2 regions of the Lysinibacillus irui genome follow, and region 2 is predicted to be linked to the other one. Evidence: riboswitches for the same ligand, from Rfam matches in the RefSeq annotation. Region 2 holds a riboswitch; the other holds the start of a gene.

Region 1 (16,319 bases), 260 kb from region 2:
ACAAATTGTACGTTCTTCTGAAGAGCTTGCCACAATCTCTCAGGAAACCAATCATTCTTTTTGCTGTCTCAGCAAGCAGTCTGATGAGATTAAAAAATTGGCCAAAAAATCGCTTGATGTATCGACTTTAGCTGAAAATGAAGCACTTGCAGGACGGGAACGTTTAAAAAATCAATCACAAAATATGCATAATATTATTCATTCACTTTATGATATTGAAGAAAATATAGAACAATTATCAGGTATGTCTAGAGAAATGGAGACAATCATGAGTGTTGTTACTACTATTGCGAATCAAACTAATCTGTTAGCTTTGAATGCAGCTATTGAAGCGGCTCGAGCTGGAGAGGCGGGAAAAGGATTTAGTGTAGTAGCAGACGAAGTTCGAAAGTTATCTATTCAAACAAAAGATTCGGTAACAGCGGTTGCTTTGTTATTGAAAAAAACAAGCGAACGGACTGAGAAATTAGAGTATTCTTTGACGAATATTCAAGGAGAAGTAGCGTCTGGTGAGGAAAATATGTTGCAAACAGAAGGCCAGTTTACGAGTATACTAGATGCCATGACTGAAGCAAAAGAACAAAATGATTGCATGGCAACAAAAATACAAGCAATCGTAGGTATATTAGGTGAGTTAGGGACATCATTTACAGAAGTAACGAATTCGGCAGAAAAATTAGCGACCTTTGCGCAAAATTTAAAAGTATAGACGGTTAGTATTTACTACAATGTATTAGGCGTAATTAACACTATAGTACCTATTAATATATATGTTGGCTAGAGCTATCTCCTAAAGGGATAGCTCTATTTTTGCTAAATTTGTAAAGGGTTGAATGCAATTTTCAATGAAAATAGGTTTATACTGTAGAAAGAACTAATAATAGGGGCGGTTTATATGAAAACAGTTGTTGTATTAGGTGGCGGAATTACAGGATTATGCACAATGCATTACTTACAACGTCAAGTGAAGGAGAATAATCTAGATGTTCGTCTAGTACTTGTAGAGAAAAATACATATCTAGGTGGTAAGTTACATTCGGCATATGAAGAAGGATTTATTATGGAAACAGGTGCTGATTCTATTGTCGCTCGCCATAAAGGTGTTATGGAGCTAGTGCAGGAGCTTGATTTTGAAGATAATCTAGTTTATAACGAAACCGGCATTTCTTATATTTACACAAATAATGAACTACATGCTATTCCAGCTGATTCTACATTTGGTATTCCAATGAGCTTGGCATCCTTAGAGGAAAGCACATTAATATCAGAGCAAGGAAAGCAGGAAGCATTAAAGGATTTGACATTACCAAACAAAGGCTTTACAAAGGAAAGTTCAATTGGCGAGTTCTTAACCTACTATTTAGGAGAGGAACTAGTAAAAAACCAAATTGCACCAGTTCTAGCAGGTGTGTATTCAGGTGATTTACATCAGCTTTCAATTGCTTCTACTTTACCGTATTTAATTGATTATAAGAATGATTATGGAAGTATCATTAAAGGTTTTGATGCGAACCGTGAGCAATTTGTTAAAGCTGCCAATAAAAAATTTATATCATTTAAAAATGGTTTAACTTCTTTAATCGATCGACTTGAGCAAACATTAACCAATGTTGAAATTATCAAGGGTGTCGCTACTTTACATGTTCAAAAACAGGAAGACCGCTATACAATTTCATTAGCAAATGGTGAAAATATCGGAGCAGATTATGTTGTGCTTGCACTACCGAATGAAGCTGTTCAAAGCCTCATGAAGGACGAATCATTAAACCGTTATTTTAATCAATTTACTACTGCGTCAGCCATTACCATATACTTAGGCTTCGATGTACCAGACGCGAAATTGCCAGCAGATGGAACGGGCTATATTGTCTCTCATAATTCTAACGTTACTTGTAATGCAGCAACTTGGACAAGTCGTAAATGGAAGCATACATCGAGAGACAATAAATTACTTGTACGACTCTTCTATAAGAGTATTAACCCAGCGTATGAACAACTACGTACCATGACTGATGAAGAATTGGCAACCGTTGCTTTAGAGGATGTTCGAAAGAGCTTGGGAATAGAAGAGGATCCAACCGTAGTAAATGTAACAAAATGGATTGATCAAATGCCTAAATACGACTTAGCTCACAGAGAAGCGTTACAAGGGTTGCTTCAGGAACTGAACAAAAACTATCCAAATTTAGCTATAGCAGGCTGTTCATATTTTGGTGTAGGTATCGGAGCTTGCATTCAAAATGGGAAAAAAATTGGTGAGGAGCTTGCAGAGGAACTATCCAGTTTCTAAGATTTTAAGTTAAAAATTACTTTGTTACGTGAAATACTCTTGACTCATTCGTCAGTAAACGATATGATTCTTTTAATTATTTAAAAAATTCATACTTAATTCTTATCAAGAGAAGCAGAGGGACTGGCCCATTGAAGCTTCAGCAACCAACTTATTGTCAGGTGCTAAATCCAGAAGACCGTTGAGTCGAAGATGAGAAGGAACAACAATGCTGAATCGTTAAAGCCTTCTTTTTTATGAAAGAAGGCTTTTTATTATACAGAGACATAGGAAGAGAGGCTAGTTTTATGGGATTGCTTGAGAAGTTAAACACGCATGTATTGACGGCGGATGGTGCAATAGGCACAGTTCTTTATGGCTATGGATTGGAATATTGCCATGAGGAAATGAATGTGCAGAGACCAGAGTTAATTGAAAAGATTCATAGAGAATATATTGCGGCTGGTGCTGACATCATTCAAACGAATACGTACGGTGCAAATGCCATCAAATTAGCTCGCTATGGATTAGAATCACGCGTTCAACAATTTAATGAAGCAGCTATTACAATTGCTAAGCGAGCAGCTGCAGATGGAGGTCAATTTGTTTTAGGGACAATAGGAGGTATTCGTGGTATCCGAAAAAGTGATGCAACACTAGAGGAAATATTAGCGACTGTAGAGGAACAAGCAAGTGTTTTACTTGCAGGAAATCCAGATGGCCTCTTACTTGAAACCTATTATGATTTTGAAGAATTAACTGCAACATTAAAAATGTTACGTGCAAAAACAATGTTACCAATTATTGCACAAGTATCTATGCATGAGCCTGGTGTTTTACAAAATGGAATGTCTTTAAATAATGCTTTGCATGAGCTAGAAACACTTGGTGCAGATATCGTTGGTGTCAATTGCCGGCTTGGCCCACATCATACAATACAAGCATTTGAAGGCGTAGAACTTCCTGAAAAGGCATTTATGTCAGCTTATCCGAACGCTTCACTTCTTGACTTAGAAGATGGGCGTGTCGTTTATGAATCGGAGGCTGATTATTTTGGTCGAGCAGCAGTAGAACTACGTGATCAAGGGGTACGCTTGATTGGGGGCTGCTGTGGTACGACACCAAAGCATATAGCGGCAGCAAAAAAATATTTAGAGGAGTTATCACCCGTTCATGAAAAGCATGCGAAACCTGAAAAGATTGAGGTCGTTCGAGAAGCAGAGCCTCCTAAGTATGAGCCTCTTCATGAAAAAGTAAAACGTGAACGATCTGTCATTGTAGAACTGGATACACCTAGACATTTAGAAATTGATGGATTCCTTGAAGGAGCAAAACAATTGTATGATGCTGGCGCAGATGTAGTCATGATGGCAGACAATTCTCTAGCCTCTCCTCGTATTAGCAATATTGCAATGGGAGCATTGTTGAAGAATACACATGGCGTACGTCCTCTAACACATATTACATGTCGAGATCGTAATTTAATCGGTCTGCAATCACATTTAATGGGATTAAATGCTTTAGGAATTCATGATGTCTTAGCTGTTACGGGTGATCCAACAAAAGTTGGGGACTTCCCAGGTGCGACAAGCGTTTATGATGTCTCCTCGATGGAGCTAATCCAATTAATTAAGCAGTTAAATGAAGGGGTCTCTTTCTCTGGTAAACCCCTTCGAAAAAAAGCAAATTTTTCAGTGGCTGCTGCATTTAATCCAAACGTTCGTGTGTTAGACCGTGCTGTGGCACGTTTAGAAAAGAAAATCGAACATGGTGCAGATTATTTTATTTCACAGCCAGTGTATACGAAGGAAAAAATTGTGGAAATTTACGAGGCAACAAAGCATCTACAAGCACCGATATATATTGGGATTATGCCCGTTACGAGTTATAAAAGTGCAGAGTTTTTACACCACGAGGTGCCTGGCATCAAATTATCAGAAGATGCCTTAGCAAGAATGAAGGCTTGTGGTGAAGATAAAGAACGTGCAACAGCTGAGGGTATTGCCATTGCAAGGGAATTAGTAGAGGTGGCTGCGCAATATTTTAATGGTATTTACCTTATTACACCTTTTTTACGCTATGATGTGACACTAGAGTTGATGAAATATATTGAGCAATTGGATGAACAAAAAAAAGGAGTAAGTATACATGGCTAAGCACTTGATTGAAGAGCAATTAGAGAAACGTATTTTAATTCTTGATGGCGCAATGGGAACAATGCTACAAAATGAAAACTTATCGGCAGATGATTTTGGTGGAGAGGAGCTCGATGGGTGTAATGAAAATCTTGTGCTTACTAGACCTGATGTTATAGAGAAAATTCATCTTAAATATTTAGAGGCTGGCGCAGATATCATTTGTACGAATACATTTGGTGGAACTCCTCTTGTGTTAAATGAATACGATCTGGGTGCAAAAGCGGAAGAGATTAATAAACGTGCAGTTGAAATTGCTCGCCAAGCGGTGGATAAATTTACAACATCGGATTGGCCGCGATTTGTAGCTGGAGCTATGGGACCAACAACAAAAACATTATCCGTAACTGGCGGTATTACATTTGATGAGCTCGAGGAAAATTTCTTTATCCAAGCGAAGGCCTTAATTGAGGCAGGAGCAGATGTGCTGTTATTGGAAACAAGTCAGGATATGCTGAATGTTAAAGCCGGCACATTAGGGGTAACACGTGCTTTCGCGGCAACTGGCAAGGAACTTCCCGTTATGATTTCAGGAACAATTGAACCGATGGGTACGACACTCGCAGGACAAACGATTGATGCCTTTTATATATCTATTGAGCATATTAAACCATTATCAGTTGGCTTAAACTGTGCGACAGGACCAGAGTTTATGACGGATCATATTCGTTCATTAGCAGAGCTTTCAACAGGCTATATAAGTTGTTATCCAAATGCTGGCTTACCTGATGAAGAAGGCTGTTACCATGAATCGCCAGAATCTTTATCGCAAAAATTAAAAGGCTTTGCAGAAAAGGGTTGGCTTAATATTGTAGGTGGTTGCTGTGGAACAACTCCAGCACATATTGCAGCTATTCGTGAAGTTTTAAAAGGTGAAAAACCACGACAATTACCAGAAAAAACGCATGGTCATGCGGTATCTGGTATCGAACCATTATTGTATGACGATTCCATGCGTCCATTATTTATTGGAGAAAGAACGAATGTTATCGGCTCCCGAAAATTTAAAAATTTAATCATTGATGGAAAGTTTGAGGAAGCAGCAGAGATTGCACGTGCGCAAGTTAAAAATGGTGCCCATGTTATTGATATTTGTTTAGCAAACCCAGATCGTGATGAATTAGAAGATATGCGTGGCTTTATGCAGGAGGTGGTGAAAAAAGTGAAGGTTCCTCTTGTGATTGACTCAACAGATGAAAAAGTCATCGAGGAGGCGCTAAAATTTTCGCAAGGGAAAGCCATCATTAACTCTATTAATCTGGAAGATGGCGAGGAGCGATTTGATGCCGTATTACCACTTGTGAAAAAATACGGTGCGTCATTAGTTGTTGGTACAATTGATGAAAAAGGTATGGCGGTTGATCGTCATCGTAAGCTTGAAATTGCTGAACGTTCCTATCAACTTTTAACTGAAAAATGGGGTATTGCACCAGAAGATATTATTTTTGACCCATTGATGTTCCCAGTAGGAACTGGAGATGAGCAGTATATTGGATCTGCTCTCGAAACCATTGAAGGGATTCGACTAATCAAAGAAAAAATGCCGCAAACATTAACAGTTCTAGGTGTAAGTAATATCTCGTTTGGCTTACCGCCAGTGGGCCGAGAAGTACTGAATGCTGTGTATCTCTATCATTGTACAATTGCTGGTTTGGATTACGCTATTGTTAATACAGAGAAGCTAGAGCGATATGCTTCCATTCCTGAAGAGGAAATAAAGCTAGCTAATGACTTGCTGTTTAATACAAATGATGAAACCTTAGCCGTATTCACAGACTTCTATCGTGACAAAAAGAAGGAAAAAACGGAAGCCGATATACCAAAAACGGTTGAGGGTCGTTTAGCTTACTATATTCTAGAGGGTACGAAGGAAGGACTAATAGAGGATTTAGATGCAGCCCGTGAAATCTTTGAGACACCTCTTGATATCATTAATGGTCCTTTAATGGAAGGAATGGCTGAGGTAGGTCGATTATTTAATGATAATCAACTCATTGTAGCAGAGGTTTTACAATCAGCGGGTGTGATGAAGGCTGCCGTTGCCCATTTAGAGCAATTCATGGAGAAGAATGAAGAGAGTGCTGGGAAAGGGAAAATGGTACTTGCTACCGTCAAAGGAGATGTGCACGATATTGGGAAGAACCTTGTGGATATTATATTAAGTAATAATGGCTATAAGGTTGTAGATCTAGGCATTAAAGTAACCCCTGCCCAATTAATTGAAGCCATTCGCAAGGAGAAACCAGACTTTATCGGATTATCGGGTTTGCTAGTAAAATCAGCGCAACAGATGGTCATTACTGCTCAAGATTTCAAAGAGGCAGGTATTGATGTACCTATTTTAGTGGGTGGAGCGGCACTTTCTCGACGCTTTACTGAAACAAAAATAGCAGATGAATATGATGGTCCTGTAATTTATTCAAAAGATGCAATGCAAGGCCTAGAGCAGGCCAATCTTTTAATGGGAGAGGGGACACGTGCCAATTTCTTAGCTGAAATCGCAGAATCTCGCCAAAAACGTTTAGAGGCAGATGAAAAACGAGCTGCTCGTCCTGTAAAAGAGGTAACGATAAAACCTGCACGAACAGTCAAAGAAGCAGCTGTATATTTACCAGCAGATTTACGTCGCCATGTAAAAAAAGAATATGCTGTATCACATTTATATCCATATGTTAATATGCGGACATTGCTAGGACATCATTTAGGCTTGAAAGGGCAAGTTCATCAACTGCTTGAAGCGGGAGATTCTAGAGCTACAGAGCTAAAAGAATTAGTAGATGATTATTTGAAAAGTGATTTATTAAAGCCTTCAGGTTTGTATCAATTTTTCCCTGCCCAAGCGGATGGGGATGATGTCGTTGTTTATGATCCTGCTGATAGTAAAACAGAAATTGAACGTTTTACTTTCCCGCGCCAGCAGGTAGAACCATTTTTATGTCTTGCTGACTTCTTAAAAACAGTAGAAAGCGGTGAAATGGACTATATTGCACTCATGGTAGTAACTGCAGGAAAAGGAGTGATGGCTACAGCACGCCAGTTAAAAGAGGACGGTAAATTCCTCGAAAGCCATGCACTACAATCGACTGCACTAGAATTAGCAGAGGGCTTTGCTGAACGTATGCATCAAGAAATTCGTGACCAATGGGGCTTCCCTGACGCGACAGATTTCACGATGAGAGATCGGTTTGCAGCAAAATATCAAGGGCAACGTTTTTCATTCGGTTACCCTGCCTGCCCTAACTTGGAAGATCAAGAGAAGCTGTTTGGCTTATTAAAGCCTGAAGATATTGGTGTTCATTTAACTGAAGGATTTATGATGGAGCCGGAAGCATCTGTATCTGCGATTGTTTTTGCTCATCCTGATGCTCGCTATTTTAATGTTTAAGGGTGTAATATAATAACATTCTGCTGATGATTATTTTTAAACATTGAATGTGTGACCAATTTCGTTAAGGAAGTGAGCAACATGATTCGATTCATGGAAGAACAAGATATACCTGAAGTTTTGGACATCTATAATGATATTATTTTAACAAGCAAGGCAGTCTATCGATATGAAATACAATCTTTGGATGAAAAAATGCAGTGGTTTAAGGAGCAGCAGGCACTAGGAAATCCTTTGCTTGTTTTCGAGGAAAATGGGATGATCGCTGGCTTTGCTACCTACAGTCAATTCCGCCCATATCCCGGTTACCAATATACAATGGAGCACTCTGTTTACGTGCATAAAGAGCATTATCAAAAAGGGATTGCCACTAAGCTTATGCACAGGCTCATAGCATTTGCACAAGAGAATGGTGTGAAAACGCTTGTAGCAGGTATAGATGGTGAAAATATTGGTAGTATAAAGGCACATGAAAAATTAGGCTTTGAATATGTAGGAACAATCAGAAATGCAGGTTATAAGTTTGAACAATGGCTAGACCTTGTGTTTTATCAACTGCATTTGGTTGGACCGAAATGATAAAGGGTATGACAAATGTCATATCCTTTTTATGATGATTGCATCTGTTCTCACTTGTACTCTTATTTTATGATGAGGTCATAAGGAAAAGGAAACGAGGGAGTAAAAGATGGCAACAATTAAAGAAAAAACGAAAAAGTTACGCCAAGATGTAGCGCCATTTGCTAAATCAGATACGCGTAAAAGTGTTTTTCAAATGATAAATACAATTGTACCGTTAATTGCATTGTGGGTAGCAGGTTACTTGTTAGTGGATGTTTCACCTTGGCTAACTGTCGGTTTAAGTGTCATTTCAGCTGGGTTCGTCGTAAGAACTTTTATTATCTTTCACGATTGCACACATGGTTCATTTTTCAAAAGTAAAAAGGCAAACGACTGGGTTGGATTTTTTACGGGAGTACTAACATCATTCCCATATGAAAAGTGGAAACGTGAACATACAATTCACCATGCAACAAGCTCGAATCTAGACAAGCGTGGTATTGGTGATATTGATATGATGACAGTGGAGGAATATTTACAAGCTTCAAAAGGTCAACGATTATGGTATCGTTTTTATCGAAACCCATTTGTTATGTTTGGGTTAGGGCCTTTATATATGGTACTTGTCTTAAATCGCTTTAATCGTAAGGATGCAAAGAAAAAGGAACGTTTCAACACGGTGTTAACGAATATTGTCATTGTCGGATTGTGTGCCTCTTTAATTTTCTTTATGGGCTGGCAAGCATTTCTATTAGTCCAAGGTGTTACATTATTTATTGCCGGATCATTAGGAATTTGGTTATTTTATATCCAGCACACATATGAAGATTCATACTTTGAACATAACTCAGAGTGGGATTATGTGAAAGCCGCAGTTGAGGGTAGCTCGTATTATAAATTACCGAAAATTTTACAATGGGTTACAGGGAATATCGGATTCCATCATGTCCATCACTTAGCCCCTCGTGTACCTAACTATAATCTTGAAAAAGCACATAATGAAACACCGCCATTACATATGGCGACAACGATTACTTTAGCTACAAGCTTAGAATCATTACGTTACAAGCTATATGATGAAGATCAAGGTAAATTTGTTACGTTTAAAGAAGTAAATGAAATTATAAAACGCAAAGAAAGAGGCAGCATTGCCGCTTAGTTGATAACAGCCATCTCTGCAAGGGAGATGGCTGTTTTATGTAAAGGGAAGAGTCTTATCCAAAGCACAGGCATAAAATTAATTTTCTTGTTATAATAAGGGAAAAGTAGGAAAGAGCGTGAGATTATGTTGAGGAAATGGCATAGTATTATTCCGAATAGTCCAATGCTCAGCGTATATTTATGGATTATTTTTTGTTTCCTACCGTTTTTCTTTATTTTTAGAAAATCATCATACATTGAAATATCAATAGGTATTACATTTTTAATGCTCTATTTTATTTTCTATCGATTTTCCATGAATTCGAAAAGCGGCTTAGTTTATATGTGGATTAGCTTCGAGATGGTCATTAATATAGTCATGACCATTCTATATGGTTATGTATATCTATCTATTTTCACAGCCTTTTTTATTGGTAACATAAGAAGACCGGTCGGCTTTTATATTATGTATGGTCTACATATAGGGTTTACAGTTATTTCTACAGGAGCAGGCTTTTTTGTTGAGCTCCACTTATTTTTATCACAGCTACCCTTTGTAGTGTTGACCATTTTAGCTGTTGTCTTATTGCCATTAACGATTTATTCCAAAAATAAGCGTGAAAACTTGGAAGGTCAATTAGAGACTGCGAATGAACGTATTGCTGAGTTAATTGTTTTTGAAGAACGTCAACGGATAGCTCGTGATTTACATGATACGCTGGGTCAAAAATTGTCTATGATTGGTTTAAAAAGTGATCTTGCCTCTAGGCTGATAGAACGTGACCCACAGCAAGCTTTAGTTGAGATTAAGGATATACGCCAGACGGCTAGTATCGCCTTAAAAGAGGTACGTGAATTGGTTTCGGACATGCGCACGGCGAAATTTGAAGATGAGCTCATGCGTATTTCCCAAATATTAAAGGCGGCAGAAATGGAGTTTATCTTTGAGGGCGATAAAAATGCATTGCAAGTTCCACCGCTTGTAGAAAACGTTTTATCTATGTGCTTAAAAGAGGCAGTCAATAATGTTGTCAAACATAGTGGAGCAACCAAATGCGAAATTGCTTTTCATCAAAACTTTAAGGAAGTTTACTTAGTAGTCCGAGATAATGGACAAGGAATAACGAAAAAACAAGCATGGAAAACTGGTAATGGATTAAATGGGATGCGGGAACGCTTAGAGTTTATTAATGGGTCCTTTAAAATTGAAAGTGTTGAAGGTACTACATTAACGGTTACGATTCCAGTGACGATTACACATCAAAATGTCAAAGAAAATTTGAAGAACATATAGAAAAGAGGCATGTGACATGATACGAATTGTAATTGCTGAAGATCAGGGGATGCTATTAGGCGCTCTTCGCTCTTTACTTAGTATGGAGGAGGATATGGAGGTCGTTGGCTTAGCAAAAAATGGTGAGGAAGCATTGATGCTTGTGGAAGAGCATCAGCCTGATATTTGTATTATGGATATTGAAATGCCAGTTAAAACTGGACTAGACGCAGCAGAAGAAATGCATAGCACTGGATCAAATTGTAAAGTCATTATTTTAACTACATTTGCAAGGCCAGGATACTTTGAGCGTGCTAGAAAGGCGGGCGTAAGGGGCTACTTATTAAAGGATAGTCCTATTGAGGAACTAGTTACTGCAATCCGTACCATCATGGACGGCAAACGCATTTATGCGCCAGAACTTGTTGATTTTGTCTATGAGGATGATAGTGAAAATCCTTTAACAGAACGGGAAAGCCAGGTACTGACACTTGTGGCGGAGGGCAAGACTACTAAGGAAATTGCCGCAGAGCTGTTTTTATCCGCTGGTACGGTTCGTAATTATATTTCAACGATTCTAGAAAAACTAAATGTCGGTAATCGTATTGAGGCTATTGCACGCTTTAAAGAAAAAGGATGGAACAAATAAAAAAGGAACCTTATCGCATGGTGCGGCAAGGTTCTTTTTCTATATTATTTTTTGCGTTTTGTTAAACGACCAAGAACGAATGCACCTGCTGCTACAGCAAGAACTGTATTCGTTTTTTTCGTAAACACTTGCTTTGTTACAAGGTTAAGGTTTTGAGGCCGTTCAGCTAAACGGCGCATAAAGTAGCCGTACCAATCTTCGCCGAATGGAACGTATACACAGAAGTTATAGCCTTCTTTTGCAAGCTCTTTTTGCATATCTGTACGGAAACCGTATAGCATTTGGAATTCAAATTTATCGAGCGGAATATTGTGATCCGCAACAAATCGTTTAACATGAGCAATGATATTATGATCATGTGTTGCAATAGATGTAAATTTACCATGAAGTAAATGGTATTCAATCAACTCAATAAAGTTTAAATCAATATCTAATTTATCTTGGTAAGCTACTTCTACTGGCTCTTTATAAGCTCCTTTTACAATGCGTAAACGGTAGTCTTTGAATTTTTCGATATCGTCTTTTGCACGGTAAAAGTAAGACTGGATTACTGTTCCAACATTATTAAATGTTTTTGATAATTCTTCTACCATATCAAAAGATGTTTGCAGACGTCCATAGTCTTCCATATCAAAGTTAACAAATATATCATAAGAAGCGGCTTTTTCTACAATTTCATACAGGTTGTCATAACAAAAATCAACATCAATATCTAAACCTAATTGGGATGGTTTTAATGAAATATGTGCATCAACACCATTCTCATGAATAGCTTCGATTACAGCAAGGATTTTTTCTTTTGCAGCAGTAGCTTCTTCTTTATTTGCAACAAATTCACCTAGGTTATCTACTGTACAAGAAATATGATGTGCATTTAGTTCTTTGATGCTTGCAATGGTTTCTTCAATATTTGTACCAGCTACTACACTTTGTGCTCCTAATTTTAGGCCATATTTCTTTGCAGCACTATTTAATAGTTGGTTTTCAGATAAATGGATGAAAAAATCGCGTAATAACATGGTCATTCTCCTAACTGCATTTTCTTCTTAGTATAACATAAATTATTTAAACTATATTACATTCAGCCTAACAATTATTTCATTTCAAGTAATTGCATTCGTTCATTAAATAACGCAGGATAGCTTAAAAAGCCAATCATGATGCTGGATAATGTAGCTGTTGTTAGTAGAGCGAAAATAATTAAAAGTTGAAATTGGACGGCTTGGATTGGATCTGCTCCGCCAATAATTTGACCGCTCATCATTCCTGGCAACTGTACTAAACCGATAGTTTTTTGGCTTTCAATAGTAGGAATCATACTAGCCTTAATAGCATTGATCAGCTGTCGATGTATGGCCTGCTTTGGTGACCCTCCTAATGATAAAATCAATTCCATTTGATCCTTATGACTAGTAATTTCAGCAGTGAATCGATTTAAAAATAAAATGGATAGCACCATTGAATTACCAATTAACATGCCACTAATAGGGATTATATATTGGGCAGTTGCCGGAACAATTTTAAAGCCAAGCAAAACGCCTTGTGTCACTATTTCGATCATCACTAGTGTAAGTGCTATTTTCCAGGTGATCCCCTTAATGCCTGCTCCTTTTTTTCGTGCATTTAACGTAGCGACTATAATCATTAAAGCTACCATGAGAAAAATATAGATATAGCTGTTGGCCTCGAAGATAAACTTTAAAATATAACCGACCGCAAGCAATTGAACGATAGAGCGAAATGTTGCGATAAGTGTATCTCTTTCAAGTCCTAATTTTAATGTTTTGGATAATAGAAGGGGGATACATACAAAAATCAAAGATAGTAATAAAGCTGTATAGGTCATTTGCTTACCCCCTGTACAAATTCTGCTACGCGTGGATTTGTTGGGGCTTTGAGTAAAGCGCTTTTACCGGTTTCGATTAATTCTCCATCCATCATGACCCATGTGTAATGCCCGATTGTTAATGCTTGTTGTAAATTATGTGTAATCCAAATCATCGTAACATTGTATTTTTTATTTATTGTAGCGATCAGCTTTTCAATTTCCTGTACTGATTGACGATCCAGTGCAGATGTTATTTCATCTAATAACAAAATAGAGGACTGATTGATTAGTGTTCTTGCGATCGAGACCTTTTGACGTTGGCCTCCCGATAATTCGCTGGCTGATTGGTGGAGGAAGCTTTCATCTAAACCGACATCCTCTAAAAATTGGATGGCCTCCTGTTGTGATAGTTTTTGTCCTTGCAATGTTCGTGGGATTGCAAGATTTTCTAGTACAGTGCCCGTTATCATAGGAGCTGCCTGTAAAGCAATACCTACATGTCTTCTTAAGGTTGTAGGCTCATAGGTAGAGATGGGCTGATTATCAATTAGTATGTGTCCATTTGTTGGAGAAAGAAGGCCATTACATAATTTTAATAAAGTTGTTTTACCCGCCCCAGAGGGACCGACAAGGGTAGTAATTTGGCCTTTAGGAAATGACCCAGTAATTGACTTTAATATCAATTTGTCATTTACTGAAAAGTGAACTTGTTGAAAATGAATGGCAGGCTCGTAAGGCGTGTTCATCAATTAAACTCCTTTGCTATAGTCAGTAAAATAACTGTAGCATGAAATGACTGAAGTTGCAGTTTAAATAAAGAAAGTTGGGGAGATTGGGAAATGGGAATATTGTATTTTGATACATTGACGTATGCACAAGGAGAAATGTATATTGTAGCTTCAGATATAGGTATTGTTTATATAGGAACGCCCAATGCTTCATTTGAAGAGGTTGAAGAGTGGGCAAAAAAACGATTTAAAGGATACAATTTTGAAGAGAACCGAGAAAAATTACAACCGTATAAAGAACAACTAATAGCTTTTTTTAACAAGGAACTAACTGAATTTGACCTACCCATTCATGTAAAAGGAACGCCTTTTCAATTAGCGGTTTGGGATGCTCTTAAAGAATTACCCTATGGAACAACGACATCGTATGGGAATATCGCACAGCGTATTGGTAATCCGAAAGCGGTGAGAGCTGTAGGCAGTGCAATTGGAGCAAATCCAATTCTAGCTATTATTCCGTGTCATCGTGTCATTGGCAAAAATGGTCAATTAACTGGTTTTCGCAGTGGCCTAGAGATGAAGCAGTTTTTACTTGATTTAGAGAAAGCTTAAGTGAATCGATAGTGGGAATGATCACTTGGATCGAGGTTAGGAGCGCTTATGGTAGGGGGATCACTTCGCCCGTGGTTAAGAGAGTTTTTGGCAAGAAAATGATCACTTCGAGCTGGGCTAAGAGCGCTTATGGCAAAGAATGATCACTTTGATCGAGGTTAGGAGCGCTTTCGGCAAAGAAATGATCACTTTGATCGAGGTTAGGAGCGCTTTCGGCAAGAGTATGATCACTTTAAGTTAAGAGCACTTTCGGCAAAAGTATGATCACATCTCTCTACCTCGAGCAAAAAAAGAGATAACTTTCGATAGACAAATATATATAGAAATCTGCCCCCATTACTTTAAGAAAAGGCGGCAGATTTCCCTAGTTATACGTGTTGTTCTTCTTTTACATGGTTTTGCTGTGTTTTACCAAAGTGTGTTAAACGGTGGGCGAAGGTTTCCCCTCGAACCGCGGAGCTTTTAAATATATCCTGGAATTCGTAAGCTGGAGCACCGTGTTCCATTACATCTAAGCCAGCAATTTCTTCTTCAGCCGTTACGCGTAATGGAATAAATGCTTTGATAATTAAAAGGCCAACTGCCACAGATACGCTAACCCAGGCAATGGTTGCGATGATACCGATTGCTTGGATACCTAGCAGACCAAATCCACCACCATAAAATAGGCCTTGACCACCGATGTCAAATAATCCAACGGCTAGTGTTCCCCAAATCCCACATATCCCATGAACAGCAATTGCTCCAACGGGATCATCTACTTTTAGCTTCCACTCTAGGAAACGTACACCTTCAACAAGGAATGGAGCTGCTACAAGGCCAATAATAAGGGAACCTATAATACTAACATTTGCAGCACCAGCTGTAATCCCTACAAGACCTGCTAATGCACCGTTTAATGTAAGGGAACCATCAATATGTCCGTAACGAAATTTCGTATAGAATGCGGTAGCAGCTACGCCAGCTGCTGCGGCAAAGAATGTATTGGCAATGACATTGGGAACTAGTTCAGGATCTGCGGCTAAAGTAGATGCCCCATTAAAACCAAACCAACCAAACCAAAGTAGAAATACGCCTAAAGCGCCTAATGGAATACTGTGCCCTGTAATAACATTTACCCGACCATTTTCATATTTACCAAGTCGTGGTCCTACCATAACGGCTGCGACAAATGCTGCGACAGCCCCTGTTAAGTGAACAACCGTAGATCCGGCAAAATCAATAAAGCCTAAATCTGTTAACCAGCCTTGACCACTCCAAACCCAGTGACCTACAACAGGGTAGACAACTAAAGACATGAGTATAATAACTCCGATATAAGCGAAAATATTCGTACGTTCTGCAACAGCACCAGATAATATAGTTGCTCCTGTTGCGGCAAACATAGTTTGGAAAATAAAGAAAGAAAGATCGTCGACCCCATTTAAGGCGAAGCCGCTAGTGCCGAAAATACCACCTAATGTGTCGCCAAACATTATGGCGTAGCCACATAAAAAATAGACGATGCCGCCGATTGAAATAGTAAGGAAATTCTTCATGATAATATTAACTGCATTTTTAGAACGAGTAAATCCTGCCTCAACCATGGCAAATCCTGCATGCATAAAGAATACTAAAATTGTGCCTAGCATCACCCAAATTAAATTAACAGATAAGAGTACTTCATCCATCTATATCGC
Region 2 (16,319 bases):
AAAAATAATGTATAAATGGTTTGATTTATAAAGTGGAAATTGACAATAATAACAATAGGTAATACAATAAATACATACTGTTTGGTATTTAAAAATATAAGACCTACTCTCGAATCCTTAAATAACGGAGGTAAAATTTGAATGGCAAGAACCCGTGAATTTGATGAGGAAAAGGTATTAGAAGCTGCTATGCAATTATTCTGGGAAAAGGGATATGAAGCGACTTCTTTAAGTGATCTTACTGCTAGAATGGAGATTCAGCGTCCTAGTATTTATTCAACCTTTGGGGATAAAAGGGAGCTATTTGAAGCAGCACTTCGTAAATATACGACATCTCGAGCGGCTGATATACGAGCAAGACTTCAAAGTCATTCATCTGTAAAAAAGGCATTTACTATTTTTTTCGAAGATGTAATTGCTGGAGAATATACAGGTGATATTAGTAAGGGGTGTTTTTGTATAAATACAATGGTAGAACTGGCACCTCATGATGAAAGATTTGAGATCTTGACTAGAGAGCATCAACTTTATTTAGCTGTCATTTTTCAAGAGACGATAGAACGAGGAATCCAGACTGGTGAATTGGATGCTGACACAGATGCCAAATCATTAGCACAAGCTTTAATTGTTGCGTTAATAGGGTTAACGGTCATGCTGAAATCACAGCCCCAAAGATCATTTGTTGACAATGCAATTGCAACGACTCTTACATTACTTAAATAAAACAATGTATGAAGGAATGGCAGAAGAAGCGGTGCCCCTTTAGGAGTGGTAAAGGGGTACTTGGGGGAATACACAAAACTGCACACTTTATTAAAATCTAACATAGAATGATTTTATAATTCCTTACAAGCCCATGCGTCTATCTCAACCTTTAAGGAAGGAGTAGCCAGTGCTACTACGTAAATTAATGTCATGCAAGGTAGATGATCTCCCAAAAAATCACCTATTATTTCCTTTCGTTGACTAGCTTCCATATCTCCTACTAAATAAAATACGAGCTTTGTAATATCACGAACCTCCATATTAGCATTTTCTAAATTTTTTCTAATATTTTCTAGCGCTATCTTCAATTGAGCTACCGCGTCTTCAGGTATAGTTCCATCTGGTTGCATGCCAATTTGTCCAGATAAGGTTAACCATCTATGTGGACCAGTGACTTCGATTTGATGGACATAAGGAGCGACGGGTTGATGAATATTCTCAGGGTTTCTTGAAATTTTCATGGAATCAGTCCTATCTATTTCTAAATTGTACTTTTAATCAAGTTAACATAAGGTATCGGTAATTAAAAGATTCTTACAAATACCATTATAAAAGAACATACAAATTGGATATGCTGTTATAAAGGGTTATAATAGATTCATAGAATGTAGGCTTATACGCTGATAAAGCTTTCACAAAGGATAAAAGTATTGACATTTTAATTTGACAAGACATACAATTCACCCACGCCTTAGGTTTTATATAGACACTTCTTTAGAAACATAAATTTCGTCTTATTTTGAAGGTAGCTGGCTATACTTAATTAATAAGAGGGAAATTTTTACATAAGAATGATGCGTATTGTTATAATTCAATTTTTTATTGTGTTTAGTTGATAGTGTAGCCCTAGGTAGCAGAAACAGCGAGGCCGTTTTGTAGAAGGAGTGAATAAATGACTAATTTCTTTCGGAGTAATGGATTTAAACGTTTTATAATTCTAGTTGGTATTGCTATTGCCTTATATTTAATGCGTAGTATGATCAATCTAATTCTGCTAACGTTTATTATTACCTATTTGATGAATCAGCTTACTACGAAGACGACGAAGGGTATTAAAAAATATGTACCGATGAATGAAAAAGCTGTTACGGTAACGTTATACCTTTTACTTGTTGCAGGTATAGTTGCAGTGATATACAAATATTTGCCGATTGTGACCCAACAAATTACACAGCTTTTTGATCTAATTGCGAGTTTTAATCTCGATCCAGATGATAATGAAATTGCTAGGTACTTAGCTCCTACCTTTGAGAAAATTGAACTTGGGAAATATTTAGAGCAAGGTGTAGATTTAACTCTTAAAAATATTACGAATATTGGTAAAATCATTATGCAAATATTGATTTCACTTATATTGAGTTTGTTCATTCTGTTAGAAAAGAAGCGCATTATTGAGTTCACAGCAAAGTTTAAGGATAGTAAGGTTGGACCACTTTATGATGAACTTCATTATTTCTCAAGAATATTCATTCGCTCATTTGGTAAAGTAATTGAGGCACAGTTCATTATTGCAGCGGTTAACTGTGTGCTATCAGTAATTGCCCTTTCTATTATGGGCTTCCCACATTTGATTGCCCTTGGTATCATGCTCTTCATTTTAGGCTTAGTACCAGTTGCAGGTGTTATCATTTCATTAATTCCACTAAGTATTATTGCCTATAGTATCGGTGGTTTGATGTATATTGTCTATATATTAGTGATTGTCATGGTATTACATGCTATTGAAGCCTATTTTTTAAATCCAAAGCTAATGTCCGCAAAGACTGATTTACCGATTTTCTACACATTCATGGTCATTCTCTTCTCAGAGCATTTCCTTGGTGTATGGGGATTGATTATAGGTATTCCACTATTTATGTTCCTTCTTGATATTCTGGGGGTAACATCCTCGGAAGATCCTCACAAGAAAGCAGTAGTGGTACCCAATGAGAAACAAATAGAATAGATCTAACAAAGGAATCATCCACATATACAAGATGGTTCCTTATTTAATGTTCAAGGGGGGGATTTAAATTGATAAAAGATCAACAAGTCTGATGTAGATATTGGCCATGTACACCCCAATTAATTTTAGTTAATGGAGCAGTAGGTGAAGTTGTAGTGGAAGATGGGAAGGGTACTCTGAAAATGCAATTTTGTTAAGAGAAACAGAAAGAGATCTCGTGAGGTCTCTTTCTATTTAAGCATTTCGGAAGTTGAAATCGTCCGAGGATTTTTCTTAATGTACCAGTAAATAAGGCAGGCTGTAATTCCCTCCGCTACTGGAAAGGTCCACCATATTGCCTGTGGGCCAAGGAATTTAGGCAATAGGATAAGTGTCGGTATAAATAAAATAATACTACGTAGTAACATAATGGTTGTAGCAATTCGAATTTTCTCTATAGATTGAAAGAATTCTGCGAGCACCATATTAATACCTAAAAATACATAGCCAATGGCAAAGTGAATAAAGCCTTGAGCAGCCATGCTACGAATTTCAAATGAGCTATCTCCGAATAATGCCATTAACTGCGAAGGGAATAGCATGGCAATAAGTGCTGTCGTTAACCCTAAAATAAAAGCAGTAGCTAAGCCGATTTTTAATAATGCTACTAATCTTTCTATTAATCTTGCCCCATGATGATAACTAACTAATGGTTGAAGGGCCATACCGATCCCAAGGAAAATTGTTAATAATACAGTATGGATATAGTTGACCATGGCATAGGCTGTAATGCCATTTGCCCCTAAATAGTGTAAGAAGGTCACATTATATAAAATAACGATAACAGCTACCGAAGCTTCTACGATAAAGCTAGGTAGTCCAATAGCAAAAATTTTTCTTAAATCTGACAGATTAAAAAATGAAGGGACAAACTTTAATTCAGATTGTGGGCGGAAAAAATGGAGACATAGTACAGACGTACCTATAATAGTAGCTATGGCTGTTGCTAAGGCACAGCCTGTGACACCATAATTTAGTACAAAGATAAAGACATAATTTAAGATAATATTTAATACGGACGTCGTTATTAAGCCAAGCATAGCAAGTCTCGGGTTACCATCGTTTCGAATGAAAATACTTAATAGATTTTCAATCGTGTAAAACACACCAAAGAGTAAAATGACGTGTAGGTATTGTTGCACATATGGAAATGTAACGTCGCTTGCTCCAAATATATAGGAAATCTCCTTTAGATAGAACGCAAGAAGTCCAATAATCGTGATCACGACCATTAGCATCGTAGTGAACGCCAATGTAAAGAGTTGGTGGGCTCGTTGTTTATTCCCCTCCCCAAGAGAAATCGAGTAAAGTGTAGCTCCTCCCATACCGATCCACAGAGAAATCGATAGCAAAATTGAGAAAATGGGGACGGCAATATTAACCCCTGCTAATGCTGATGGTCCCACGCCATGACTAACGAAAATACCATCCACCAAAATATTAACAGACATCAACAGCATACCAATCATTGCTGGAAATAAGTACGATAAAAACAATGGTTTTAGTGGTCTTGTTTCAATTGGATTAATGGTTGTCATGTCCATATACCTCCAGCACCATTACTTTTTCTCCTTTGTCATCTAGTTCACCATTAAACATAAAACCAAATTGTTTATATAGTTGAATGGCTACAGCGTTATTTTCATACACACTTAAATAGATTTGGCGACAGTTGAACTTTACCGCTAAGTATTGAATAAGTTGCTGTAAAAAATGTTTACCTAATCCTTGCTGTTGATAGCGTTCATCAATTAAATAGCGATCTAGCCATACACGCTGACTGTGATCTTCGTGGGGGAATAGACCATACATAGCGAAGCCGATTGCGATGTTATCTTTATACAGACCTAAGGGGGTAAAGCGTTGATCCAATTCTGCCTCTGCTAAGCATTGGTCTGTTGATTCAATAAAATGTTGCTGATTATCAGCGATACGTAATGCTAAAATTTCTTGCTTGTTAAAAGCTGTAATGTCACGAATCTCCGTGAACATAATGTCAAAACCTTTCTATTTTTATTGTGAATAGGTACAATTTAAAGTATATAGTTACTATATAGTCAAGGGAGGAAACTCAAAAAATGCTTAATAAAAATGTAAAATATTTTACAACGGGTGAATTTGCCAAAATATGTAAGGTTAATAAACAAACATTAATTTATTATGATCAAATTGGTTTGTTATCTCCCATCATGAAAGATAGTAAAGATTATCGTTATTATTCACTTGCACAATATGATTTTTTTGGTGTCATTGAATTATTAAAGGCAGTTGGTATGTCATTAAAGGATATTCAGCAATATATGGCGGAGAAATCCCCAGAAAATTTTTTAGAATTAATGCATCAGCAAAAGGAAATCGTAGCAAAGAAACGTCGAGAGCTAGAAATGATTGAAAATATCATTGATGTCAAAATTAAAACAAATGAGGAAGCACTTCACCTTAACTTTGACGATATTACAATTGAATATTTTCCTGAAGAAACACTATATCTAAGTAAAAATATCGAAGATTCTACAGAAGAGCAGTTTGTAAAGGCTGTATCGGATTTTATCGAGGAGTTAGATCGTTCTCAATTGGATACAGGTTATCCAATCGGTGGAATGACAAGGAGAGAGCAGGTTTTAGCTGGAAATTACGATAATTATAGCTATCTATATATTGAACAACCTAATCCAAGAGAAGGACATCCTTATTTTAAAGCAATTGAGGGTGAATTTGTTATTGGTTATCATGTAGGACCTTCTGCGAAGCTTGGAGAGACATATACACGATTATTTAATGTCATGCATGAAAAGGGCTATGAATTAGGTCAATACGTTTATGAGGAATATATTTATGATGCCGTTATTAAAAATCGAGAGGAAGAATATGTGACAAAGATTATGATGGAGGTAAAAAAATTAAGTAAACACAGCTTAAGAAGAACGAACTAAATTGGTTGAGTAATTTATCATACTTGGATGCTTTGATGTCAGTAAAATAAGAGTATTTTGTAGTTAAATTAAAAATTAACCTCATTAGTAAATGATTTCCTGACGATAGAAATAAAAAAGACGGAAATTTGAGCACGATGTGGAGATGAGCAACAATGTGGATTGAGCGTTGGAATTTTTTGATGAAACAGCTGAAGCAACAAGGTGCCTTTGTACATCCAATTGAAGTACAACCTGTCGCTAGTGAACAAGATTTACGCAAGGTAGAGTCAAGGCTTGGTATACAACTTCCTAAGAAGTTCCGTCAAGCAATGCAAACCAGCTCACAACAAGTGAGTATCTATTGGTCGTTGCCAGATGAGGCTATCTTGCCAAACGAACTGATTGATACGCCATCAGGTGAGTTTGGCTGGAGCTTGAAAGACTTAGATTTCCCATACTTTGGCGGGGATGATAAAAATCTTGAACAACAATACGTACAATTTTTTACTGCAGGTAATGGGGATGCGCTTCTTATCAAGCTAGAGGATGAATCGATTTGGTATTGGAGTCATGAAGAGGATGAATTTGATTTCCTTGCCGACAGCTTTCATACATATGTTGACAGTATGACAGCTTTAGGATGTATTGGGGTAGATTGTGGGCAACACCGACAATTTTGTAGCGAAAATGGTTTGGATATTCATCTGACAAGCTCACAAATATGGCTAACATGGCTAAAGCAATTTTTAAGCTCTAATTTACAATTGGCTAAAGCTAGTCTAGAATCGTTACTTCATTATGTTTCCATGCATGGCGTAAAGGAAGCTCAAGTGCAGGAAGCCTTCTTGCATTTTGATAAAGAGAAGGTGTATCAGGCTCTCCAACATAAAATTATGCGGGCGCTATCTCCATCAGATCAAAAGGCATGGAGTGAAGTGCTAATAAAGGTATGTTCAAAAGAGGCTGAAAATTGGGTAAGAGAGCTTTGGCAAGAGAAAAGCGATATTCCCAACTGGTTGCGTGATTATTTAACGGCACATTGTTTGCCAGCAGAGGAAGGCTTAGCATTCATTTTATCTGATATGGAAAAGGATAAGATTAATGCTTATACTGCCTTACATCGATTACATCATTTACACAATCCAACCATCATAGAATGGATGAGACCATATGTGGCATTTCCAATCGATGGTTGGGATATACTGTTGGCAGAGTCACAGCCTAGTGCTGATATATTACTTGAATGGTTGAGTGGTAGTGAGGCAGAGAGGATTACCTCAATCAGAGCTATTTGGCATATGATGCAGCAAGGCAAAATCCCAACGACGATTGTTGACGAGGGAAAATGGCGGCTCTTGCTGACCTATTGGCATGAGCATGAGGTTCTTCGTAAAAATAGACAGTTGTTTAGCCAAGTTCTTAATCATTTGGATAATTGGAAACTGGCAAGCTTTATGCAACAAAGGAGAGAGTAGTTTGAATCATTTTACAATATTTGCGTCTAAAAATGATGTGGATGATATTCAAGACAAAATAGCAGAGGTATTTGCAAAAGGCTTTACCATTGAACGAGGTGATAGTGGATATTTAGTAAAATCCAAAGGGCTTTTCAAAAAATCCAGATGTTCTATTACTGTTTTATTTGAAGATACTAATCCAGATTATTTCACTCAAAACATCCCGGGGATGATGGGGTATTACGATAGAATTCCTTTTCAGGATGAAGATTTAAAAGAACAGGTTATGATACAAATATCTGTATTCAATACAGTCATTGCAATCGAAATGGATAAAGAGATAACGGAAAACCATATGCAACTATTTACGAGACTGCTAGCAAGCATAGGTGGTGTAGGTTTTCTACCGGATGGCACTTTACTGGATCAGAGTGGTAGCGTTATTGTTTATTCTAATGGGGAGTCAGGTCCTGCAAATTTTAGACCTCAAGCCTGTGCAAGGAAGATAAGAAGTCAGGAAGTGACATCAGAGCAGGGGGAAACACGAAAAAACAGAACGATTGCCTTTTTAACAGACAAAGAAATCCCTTATGCAACTTCTCTACCCCAACTGCCACCATTAGAAGGTTGCCGCTTTAAGAGCCAAGAAGAAATTGCAAAAAGGGCAGTTTCCCTGTTGATTGTTATTCAATTTGCCTGTGATGTAGCACAAAATGGAAATATTGAAGAGTCTAGAGAATTCTTCACTAATATGTTACGTACATATGAGGTGCAAGAATCTTTAACAGAGCATGAAAAATTCTTTCTTGAGACTCAGCATCCCAGTCCTCAAGATGCTGTCAATATTTCATGGCAGTATGAAGCCTATTGGACACTCATTTGGGCATTAGGCCTTGTAGAAGAGCTAGATTTCCCTGACGACGTATGTGATTGTGAATATGCTATACAGGTCGTTTCTCGTTGTGAAACATTTGAACAATTTTATAAGCAAACAGTATTGCGCAGTAAGGAAGAGATATTAGATGAAGCAGATAAGATCTACAGATTACATTGGGCTTGTGTAGATAGTCGAATAAATGGACAAGTAGCTCCTTTATCGTTAAATGAAAGTGTTGTGATGGAAAGACGTAGAGGCTTATTCTGGATGATGGGCTATCAAGATGAAGAATGGGATACTATATCAATGGATACTTAAAGGAATAGCAAACTAGGAAGCCTAGTTTGCTATTTTAATATATGAAATTATTTCACATAAGTTGGCTTATTCACCTTATCAATTAAAAGTATACCATCGTATTGATCGCGAGGAACTAAGCTTTCCTGTATCATACCCCAACTGTAAGATAAGCGGGGCTCGAACATCCATGAGTTGCCTCGTTCATTCTGGCGGTTGCGCAAATCAATGAATGTGTAAGGTTTACTAGTTGAAGACAGTATATCCTCAATAGATCCCTTGATAGGAGGTAAAACAGCCATCGGTTCACCCATATTATTTGCTGTCTCTCCGCTAGTCATATATAGACCTAATACATAGCTATATTTCTTGTAGATTTCTGGTAAACGTTCCCCCATTAATTTGACTGGATAAGGGGAACCCATTACTTCCGATTGTGCCTTACGAATATGGTCGTTATGTGCCCATACGATGAACTTTTCTGTTGGATAAACCTCCTCAGCTAACCAAAGTAAGTTCTCCATCATCGATTGATCACGCCATTCCATTGTTTTTAAAAATGTTTCAATATTATTTTGTTCAATATCAATATTGGACTGGATCGTTAGTTCCACATATTCGTCTGCTAAGCGAATGCGATCTGTTACAGTACGTTCCATTAGTTTGACAATATGAGACTCGTTTGGATAAGCCGCTTGTAATTCTTTTTCTTTCAATTGAATTTGAGACTTTACTTGTTTATACACATCTATGATTGTAGCTTTTACTTGCTGATAGCCCTTTAAATCTTTCCCGGAGCTCCATTCAGCTAGTTGTTTCTCAGCTTCACTAAATTGTTGAGCTAACTTAGGATTCTGGAGCCAATCGCCGTTCGTAAATGCCCCTTGCTGTTGAATATCGAAGCCAGTAAGTATAAGTGGTTGTTCTGTTGCTTGAGTTGATTTTGCATAGTCAAACAGAGGCAATGTTTCTTTCGTCCACCAAACTCCAAAAATAGAATCCTTCATTGTTTGTAGAGCTGCTTGTTTGTCAATTTGCCCTTGGGCGTTCATCACATTACCCATACCACTTTCAAAGGCAAGAACATTATAGCCCATTTCCTGATGCAAAAATTGTATTAAACGTGTTTTAACATGATTGAATTGTGCCACACCATGAGAGCTCTCTCCTAGAAAAACAATACGTTTATCGTGTAATAACGGCTTAAGCATCTCCAAATCCTCAAATTGATTAGAAGGGATTTTCGTTCCACTCGATACTTCAGGTTGGATGGATGACAAACTGTAAGCATGATCGTTCACCCACTTTTTCCAATCAAGTAATGTTTCATTAGAGGTCCTAGCCTGTTTAACTGTAGATTTGTTTTCTATATTGACCTGTTGCTCTTTTGCAGGAACAGCTGCAGAGACACTTGCTACGCCGTTCAATGTCATTAAACTTGCCAGTGCAAAACTTAATAAAACTTTATGCTTCCTAGCCTTCTTCATTGATAATCAGTCCTTCTCTTTATGTTGATACTAATTATAGAGAGCTTAGTTTAAAGCTTAGGAAGAGTTAGTTTAAATTTTGTTTAAATTTGGTAGGGTCAGTTAAAAAGAAAAAACATCTTCGATTAATGAAGATGTTCGATTGCTATTTATAATGGTACGTACTAGCTCTAACATGGTTACGTTGGATTTGATTGAACCATGCGCGGTCTTTTTCTTCTTGTTTTAACGTACCAACAATGGAGGAGGAGCAGCTCACACAAATTTTAGCCTGTGTAATTTGTCCACAACGTTCACAAGGTGCACCTAAATTAGGGAAAATTGATTTTTTTAACTTTCCTGCTTTTACCCATTTGAAAAGCAGCTCAGAGGACACTCCTGTTAAAGTGACAACCTCATCATTTGTTAAGTAGCGATTATTTTTCCTTAATAGAAAGTGATGCAACTCTGAAAATATATCCTCTTCTCTCACATCTATTCTCTTATGAAATAGCAACATTACAAGTCCTCTCCTCGTCCCATTAATTAATAGTTTCATTAACTGTTATAGGTTGTTCGTCATATTTATAATTTTCCCAACGATTACGGGCAAGCTTTCGATATTTTGGCGAGACATTTCTATCAGCGATTAAGCGAGAGAAGCCTTTTTGGGCTTCCGCCATATCACCAAGTCGGAGGCTTAGTTCAGCATGTAAAAACTGAATTCTCTCTCCACCCTCCTGATTGGATGCAAAGGATTTACTATAAAAGTCTCTTGCTGCAAAAAGGTAGCGTTTTTCGGATTCTTCATCGTTTTTTAAACGATATAGCCAACCTATTTTTAATGCGAAATTCGCCATTAAGAGAGATTCTTCCATTGAAGCACGGGATACTAAATAAGCAAGCTTAAAACTGATTATGGCATCATCGATTGTACGTTCCTGGCAGATGTCCATGGGTTTTTGGAGCTCTTTAATGTATAGTTCATCAATGAGCTGCATGAACGGTCCATAAGTCCTTGTCATAGATTTGTGGTAGGCGTAGCCACAATGTGGGCATACAGCGACCTCATACAGCAAAGGATTTAGGCCATCATAAACAGGCATGAAATCTGTTTGTTCCTCGATGATTTTATATCGATTAGGGCGTACTTTATATGTTGTAAAATGCCTTTTGCAAAATTTGCAATCTACACTACTTTCGTAGTAATAAATGTTAAATGCCATAAGAATCAACTCCTTTGCCTGCTTTAGAAAATTATTTCTTTTGTTCTATCTATTCGTTAAAAAGTATCGTTCAATATATTTAAATGATTATCTTTTATTTTAACAATTCTGTGTTCTTTGGTATACTCCTTTAGAATTATTAAAATAAAAATAATCATTACATTATTTATTAATTGTCACTAGAACTGTTCCTTTAATAGTATTTATCGGTGCTGTTAATGTAAGTTATATAGATGGTTGAAAGTTTGTCGAAATACGTACAAATATTTTATTAGTAATCGTTAAAGGGATTTTTTTTGTGTGGTTCAAAAGTATTGTTTTGGAGGATGATTCAAGTTGAACTATAAAATAGTGTTTTTTGATGTAGACGGCACACTCATCAATTATGAGGATGGCTGTGTAGAAGAAAGTACAAAGCAGGCAATTGATTTATTAAAGAATAAGGGAATTCACCTTGTAGCAGCTACAGGAAGACCTTTATCCATGTGCCGTGAGTTGGAAGAGTTGGGGATAGAGACCTTTATTACGGCAAATGGTGCATATGTGAAACATCATGATCTTGTCCTACATAAAACGCCTATTGCTAAAGAGATTGTCCAAAATGTTGAGGCTTTTGCAATGGAACAACAGCATAGCTTAACATTTTTTACAGAGCAGCTAGCGATGAATAGCATACAAAGTCCAGCTGCTTTACATGCTATGCAGGAAACATTGTCTTTGGGAGATTTTCCGGTTATAAATGAAAAAATTACGAATGAGGAAGTTTTTCTCATGTGTCTATATACAGATGAACAGGGAGAAAAAAGATATGTTAGTCAATTTCCGAATATATTATGGCAGCGATGGCATCCTTATATTGTGAATGTACTACAGCAGGATGTTTCCAAGTCAATAGCTGTTCAAGCAGTACTAGATTATTTTAACATTGATTCTAAAAATGCCATTGCTTTTGGAGATGGGGATAATGATATGGATATGCTGGAGCTGGTAGGATTAGGAATTGCTATGGGAAATGGCAGCTTAGCTTTGAAAAACGTTGCTGATTTTGTTACAAAGAAATCTACCGAGGGCGGTATTGACTTTGCTTTGCGTCAGCTTCAAATAATTTAAAACAATCTTCAAGTTGCTTCTTCTGTTTTCCGCAGTTTGATTATAATGAAACCTGTATATTTTATAGTTAAAAAATTTTTAGGTGGGATAGTTTATGGCACATCACGTGCAATCTCTAATTGAACATTACGGGTATTTTGGCATTATCGTAATCCTAATTGGAGGTATAGTTGGATTGCCACTTCCTGATGAGGTTTTCTTAACATATGTAGGTTATAGTGTTTATCGGGAAAGCCTTGAACATATCCCTGCATTAGTAAGTGCCATGATTGGCGCAGTTGGAGGTATTACTTTAAGCTACTATATTGGTTATCGATTTGGCTTACCATTACTACAAAAGTATGGGCCAAAAATTCATATAACTGAACAAAAAATTGATTTTACGAAAAAAATGTTTGCCAAAATTGGACCTATCTTATTGTTAATAGGCTATTTTATCCCTGGTGTCCGCCACATAACAGCGTATATTGCGGCTATTAATAATTATCCATATAAAAAGTTTGCGTTCTTTGCCTATACAGGAGCATTTATCTGGACATTCACATTTATAACGTTAGGGAAAATGCTTGGAGAGAAATGGCGGTTTGTTGGTTACTACTTATCCCATTATAGTATGTATCTCATCCTATTATTTGTTCTATTAATGTTCGTCGTTTACTTTATATTCAAAAAAAGAAATGTACAAAAATAAAAGTCGGTATCTCTATACCGACTTTTAAGTTATGGCAAAATAGCAAAGGAGCGAACAGGGAATCCAGATGCTTTTTCTGGTTTAGGTACAATATTAAAAATAATTGCACCTGTTGCAGGTAGCTTGTCTAAATTAGTCATTAACTCAATTTGATAAGTGTCTTGTTCGAGCACAAAGTATTCACCATCTAGTTTGCCATTTTTACGAAAATCAGCTGCTGAATCAGTATCGAATGTTTCGTGACCAATCGCACTAACTTTACGTTCCGTCAGTAAAAATTGTAAAGCCTCTAAGCCCCAACCTGGAATATGGTTATACCCTTCCGCATCTTTATTGCTGAATGCTTCCTTATCTGGCCAACGTTTACTCCAATCGGTACGTAGCGCTACAAAGGTACCTGCCTCAATTTTTCCGTGCTGTGCTTCAAACTCAAGTATATCTTGAACACTTAAAGAAAAATCATGATTGCTAGCAGCTTCTTCGGACTTATCAATGACAACAAGGGGAAGAACAAGCTCTTTTAAATCGAGCTCTTCAAGGTACCGTGTGTCTCGCACAAAATGAATGGGTGGGTCGATATGCGTACCATATTGACCAGGGAAAGTGAACTGTTGTGCAAAGAACCCATCATCGTGAGAGAATAATGTTTCAAATTTTGCATCTTCGAACATGAAAAAATGGGGTGAGTTAGGGCCGAATGTATGTGTTAAATCGACCCATTGTTTAGATTTTAATAATTGTAATGCTTGTAATAATTCATTAGGCATCGTTTTCCCTGCTTTCTTAAAATAGTAGTAAAAAAAGAGCCCCCTATAGAAGAGGACTCCTGAATAAACAACGGTAGTTCATCTTCTCATCTTCAAGGCTTTGGAATTAGGCCAATTGGAATTAGCACCATACTGTTGAGCTGGTTGCTGAGACTTCATCGGGCCAATCCCTCCGTCTCTCTTGATAAGAAAAATATAAGAATTTTCAGAAATAATAATACAAACACTTTATCATAGTTTTCTATAGTTTACAAGTTCAATAGGGATACAAGGTTAGGGTTTTTTTCACCAATTTAAATTCAATATGACACCACAACAGCCATTATCAATTAGACGTATTCTAAAACTATCAGGTGTATAGTTCGTTTCGAATTTCATCGTAATACCTGTGGATGAAATTAATTTCTCCACTTCTGCTTTATTTGAAAGTTGTGCTGCATTCATTAAATCATGGGCAAATTGCTGGGAGCTTTCAATTTTATCCGTCAGTAATTGGGCTTGCTGCATAATTGCCTTTATCCGTGTAACCGATGATTTTAATTTATGTGTATCAACAGGTGGAAAGGGATTGTTGGTCGGCATTGCAAGATGTTGGGGAAAGGATCTTACAGCAAGGTGGTTGGCAATTGGTGGCGCTGAGTAATGATAGGGATGAACGAAATACGGATAAGGATTGTAATACAATGGAATTCCTCCTATCCTATAGCTGATATCTTATCTTATGTATTCAAGCGAATTTAGGTGTAACTCCATTCTTGTCTTACTTATAACACAAAAAGGAAGCCACAGGGAGCTTCCTTTTTATCAATATTGTATATATACCGATGTTAAATTACCAAAATATCAAGTAAATGCTAGATAAACGGACTAACAATATTATTGTTTTTTATTATCGAAAAGCAACCATAATAATGTAACAATCGCTGCTAGCATAACCATTAGGAATCCATAAAGAGGCGTATGTGCTAATGATTGATGGCGAATAATAAAACCTCCAATATAGGATCCTAAAAATATACCAATGTTAAAAGCAGAAATGTTTAATGCTGAAGCCATAGAAATAGCTGACGGCACATATTTTTCAGACAGTAGAACAGCATATAACTGTAATCCTGGGACATTCATGAACATAAATAATCCCATTGTCAGTACCATGACTAAACCGATAATCGGTGATTCAAGAGTGAAGCCAATACCAAGTAACGCTAAGGCAAGTCCAACAAAAATTATAAAGATGGAACGTAGCGGATTTTGGTTAGCAAAATGGCCTCCTAATGTATTACCAATAGCAACGCAAATACCATAGACAACTAATATAATTACTACTGCATGTGGGGAATAGCCCATATATTGCTCTAAAATAGGTGAAACATACGTATAGACTACAAAGGCCCCACCATATCCAATAGCTGTAATGAAAAGGATTAATAACATGCGAATATTGCCTAATACTTTGCCAATATCACGTAAAGAAATAGGATTACCTTTTGATAATTGGTTAGGTACTAGTAAAGCATTACTAATTAAACCGATAATGCCTATAATGACGATAAAAATGAACGACATACGCCAGTCTGTTACTTGTCCAATAAATGTACCAAGTGGAACACCGGTCACAGTAGCTAGCGTTAAGCCTGTAAACATAAAGGCAATCGCGCTTGCTCGTTTATTTGGTTCAACTACATCAGCTGCTATAACAGAGGCGATCGACATAAACACACCATGAGCTAATGCTGAAATAATACGACCTATTATCAGTATAGAAAAAATTGGTGCGATAGCTGCAGTTAAATTCCCCGCTATAAAAATGGTCATAACAAGCAATAAAACTGTTTTTCGACTAAGACGAGATGTTAAGGCTGTTAATAATGGAGCACCAACAGTGACACCTAGTGCGTATATAGAAACGGTTAAACCGGCAGTGCTTAAAGATATACCAAAATCATCTGTAATTAATGGTAAAAGTCCAACACTGATAAATTCAGTGGACCCTATACCAAATGCACTGATTGCAAGTGCTAGCAATGTCAATTTTGCATTTGGCTTTTTTGATTGTGACATTTTACTAATATCTCCTTTGATTTTTTTTAGTATGTGTAGTAATATTCATGCATGCCTAAAAGTTGTGTAGAGTACTTTTAGTTACTTTTGAATATTACGGGGGTTTACAATGCAAAAAATTTATAATATAGGTGTTGAAGCTACGCTTGAAGTTATTGGTGGTAAATGGAAACCGGTCATTCTTTGCCATTTGAACCACCATGGTGAAATTCGAACAAATGAATTTCGACGATTGATTCCAGGCATTTCCCAAAAAATGCTTACAAGTCAATTAAGAGAGTTAGAGCAAGCTGGTTTAATCCATCGCAAGGTCTTCAATCAAGTACCGCCTAAAGTGGAATATTCATTGACTTCCTATGGACAAGGGATGGAGCCTATTTTGAATATGCTTTGCACTTGGGGCGAAAAGCATGTTGAATTACTAAAGGATAAAGGTGAAGATGTTCTGTTAAAACAACGCGATGAAGATATCGCTATGCAGCAAACATCATAATGAGGGAGAAAGAGACTGTCACATACAAGACAGTCTCTTTCCTCTTTTTAATGCTTATAGAGCAAAGTCAAATTCATCTGGATTTGGACCAACACGTTGTTCACGATTCATCTCATTGATTAATGCCATTTCTTCGTCTGTTAAAGTAAAGTCAAAGATATCAGCGTTTTGCATCATACGCTCTCTACGTACTGATTTTGGAATTGTAAT

The links. A riboswitch is a leader RNA that binds a small molecule or an ion and turns the genes downstream of it on or off. The one in region 2 is predicted to bind S-adenosylmethionine.
Region 1: linked by a shared signal. The riboswitch ahead of OU989_RS19665 (bifunctional homocysteine S-methyltransferase/methylenetetrahydrofolate reductase) and the one ahead of OU989_RS20930 (cyclase family protein) in region 2 are both predicted to bind S-adenosylmethionine.

Annotation. Positions count from the first base shown of each region.
Region 1 is NZ_CP113527.1:3,894,784-3,911,102, reverse strand. It holds gene OU989_RS19675 (globin-coupled sensor protein) at 1-709, shown strand, start outside; gene OU989_RS19670 (protoporphyrinogen oxidase) at 896-2,290, shown strand; SAM riboswitch class I at 2,390-2,489, shown strand; gene OU989_RS19665 (bifunctional homocysteine S-methyltransferase/methylenetetrahydrofolate reductase) at 2,578-4,425, shown strand; gene metH (methionine synthase) at 4,418-7,849, shown strand; gene OU989_RS19655 (GNAT family N-acetyltransferase) at 7,931-8,428, shown strand; gene OU989_RS19650 (Delta(5) desaturase DesA) at 8,538-9,569, shown strand; gene OU989_RS19645 (sensor histidine kinase) at 9,696-10,844, shown strand; gene OU989_RS19640 (response regulator transcription factor) at 10,861-11,472, shown strand; gene OU989_RS19635 (proline dehydrogenase family protein) at 11,517-12,491, opposite strand; gene OU989_RS19630 (ABC transporter permease) at 12,566-13,318, opposite strand; gene OU989_RS19625 (ABC transporter ATP-binding protein) at 13,315-14,046, opposite strand; gene OU989_RS19620 (methylated-DNA--[protein]-cysteine S-methyltransferase) at 14,140-14,640, shown strand; gene OU989_RS19615 (ammonium transporter) at 15,009-16,310, opposite strand.
Region 2 is NZ_CP113527.1:4,151,592-4,167,910, reverse strand. It holds gene OU989_RS20995 (TetR/AcrR family transcriptional regulator) at 142-723, shown strand; gene OU989_RS20990 (RidA family protein) at 837-1,226, opposite strand; gene OU989_RS20985 (AI-2E family transporter) at 1,658-2,710, shown strand; gene OU989_RS20980 (MATE family efflux transporter) at 2,941-4,287, opposite strand; gene OU989_RS20975 (GNAT family N-acetyltransferase) at 4,274-4,741, opposite strand; gene OU989_RS20970 (MerR family transcriptional regulator) at 4,828-5,682, shown strand; gene OU989_RS20965 (SMI1/KNR4 family protein) at 5,838-7,139, shown strand; gene OU989_RS20960 (DUF4272 domain-containing protein) at 7,141-8,316, shown strand; gene OU989_RS20955 (erythromycin esterase family protein) at 8,364-9,782, opposite strand; gene OU989_RS20950 (hypothetical protein) at 9,928-10,281, opposite strand; gene OU989_RS20945 (DUF2225 domain-containing protein) at 10,304-10,987, opposite strand; gene OU989_RS20940 (Cof-type HAD-IIB family hydrolase) at 11,324-12,097, shown strand; gene OU989_RS20935 (DedA family protein) at 12,192-12,788, shown strand; gene OU989_RS20930 (cyclase family protein) at 12,818-13,555, opposite strand; SAM riboswitch class I at 13,639-13,746, opposite strand; gene OU989_RS20925 (YuzC family spore coat inner layer protein) at 13,841-14,239, opposite strand; gene OU989_RS20920 (MFS transporter) at 14,432-15,616, opposite strand; gene OU989_RS20915 (winged helix-turn-helix transcriptional regulator) at 15,726-16,109, shown strand; gene OU989_RS20910 (aldo/keto reductase) at 16,164-16,319, opposite strand, start outside.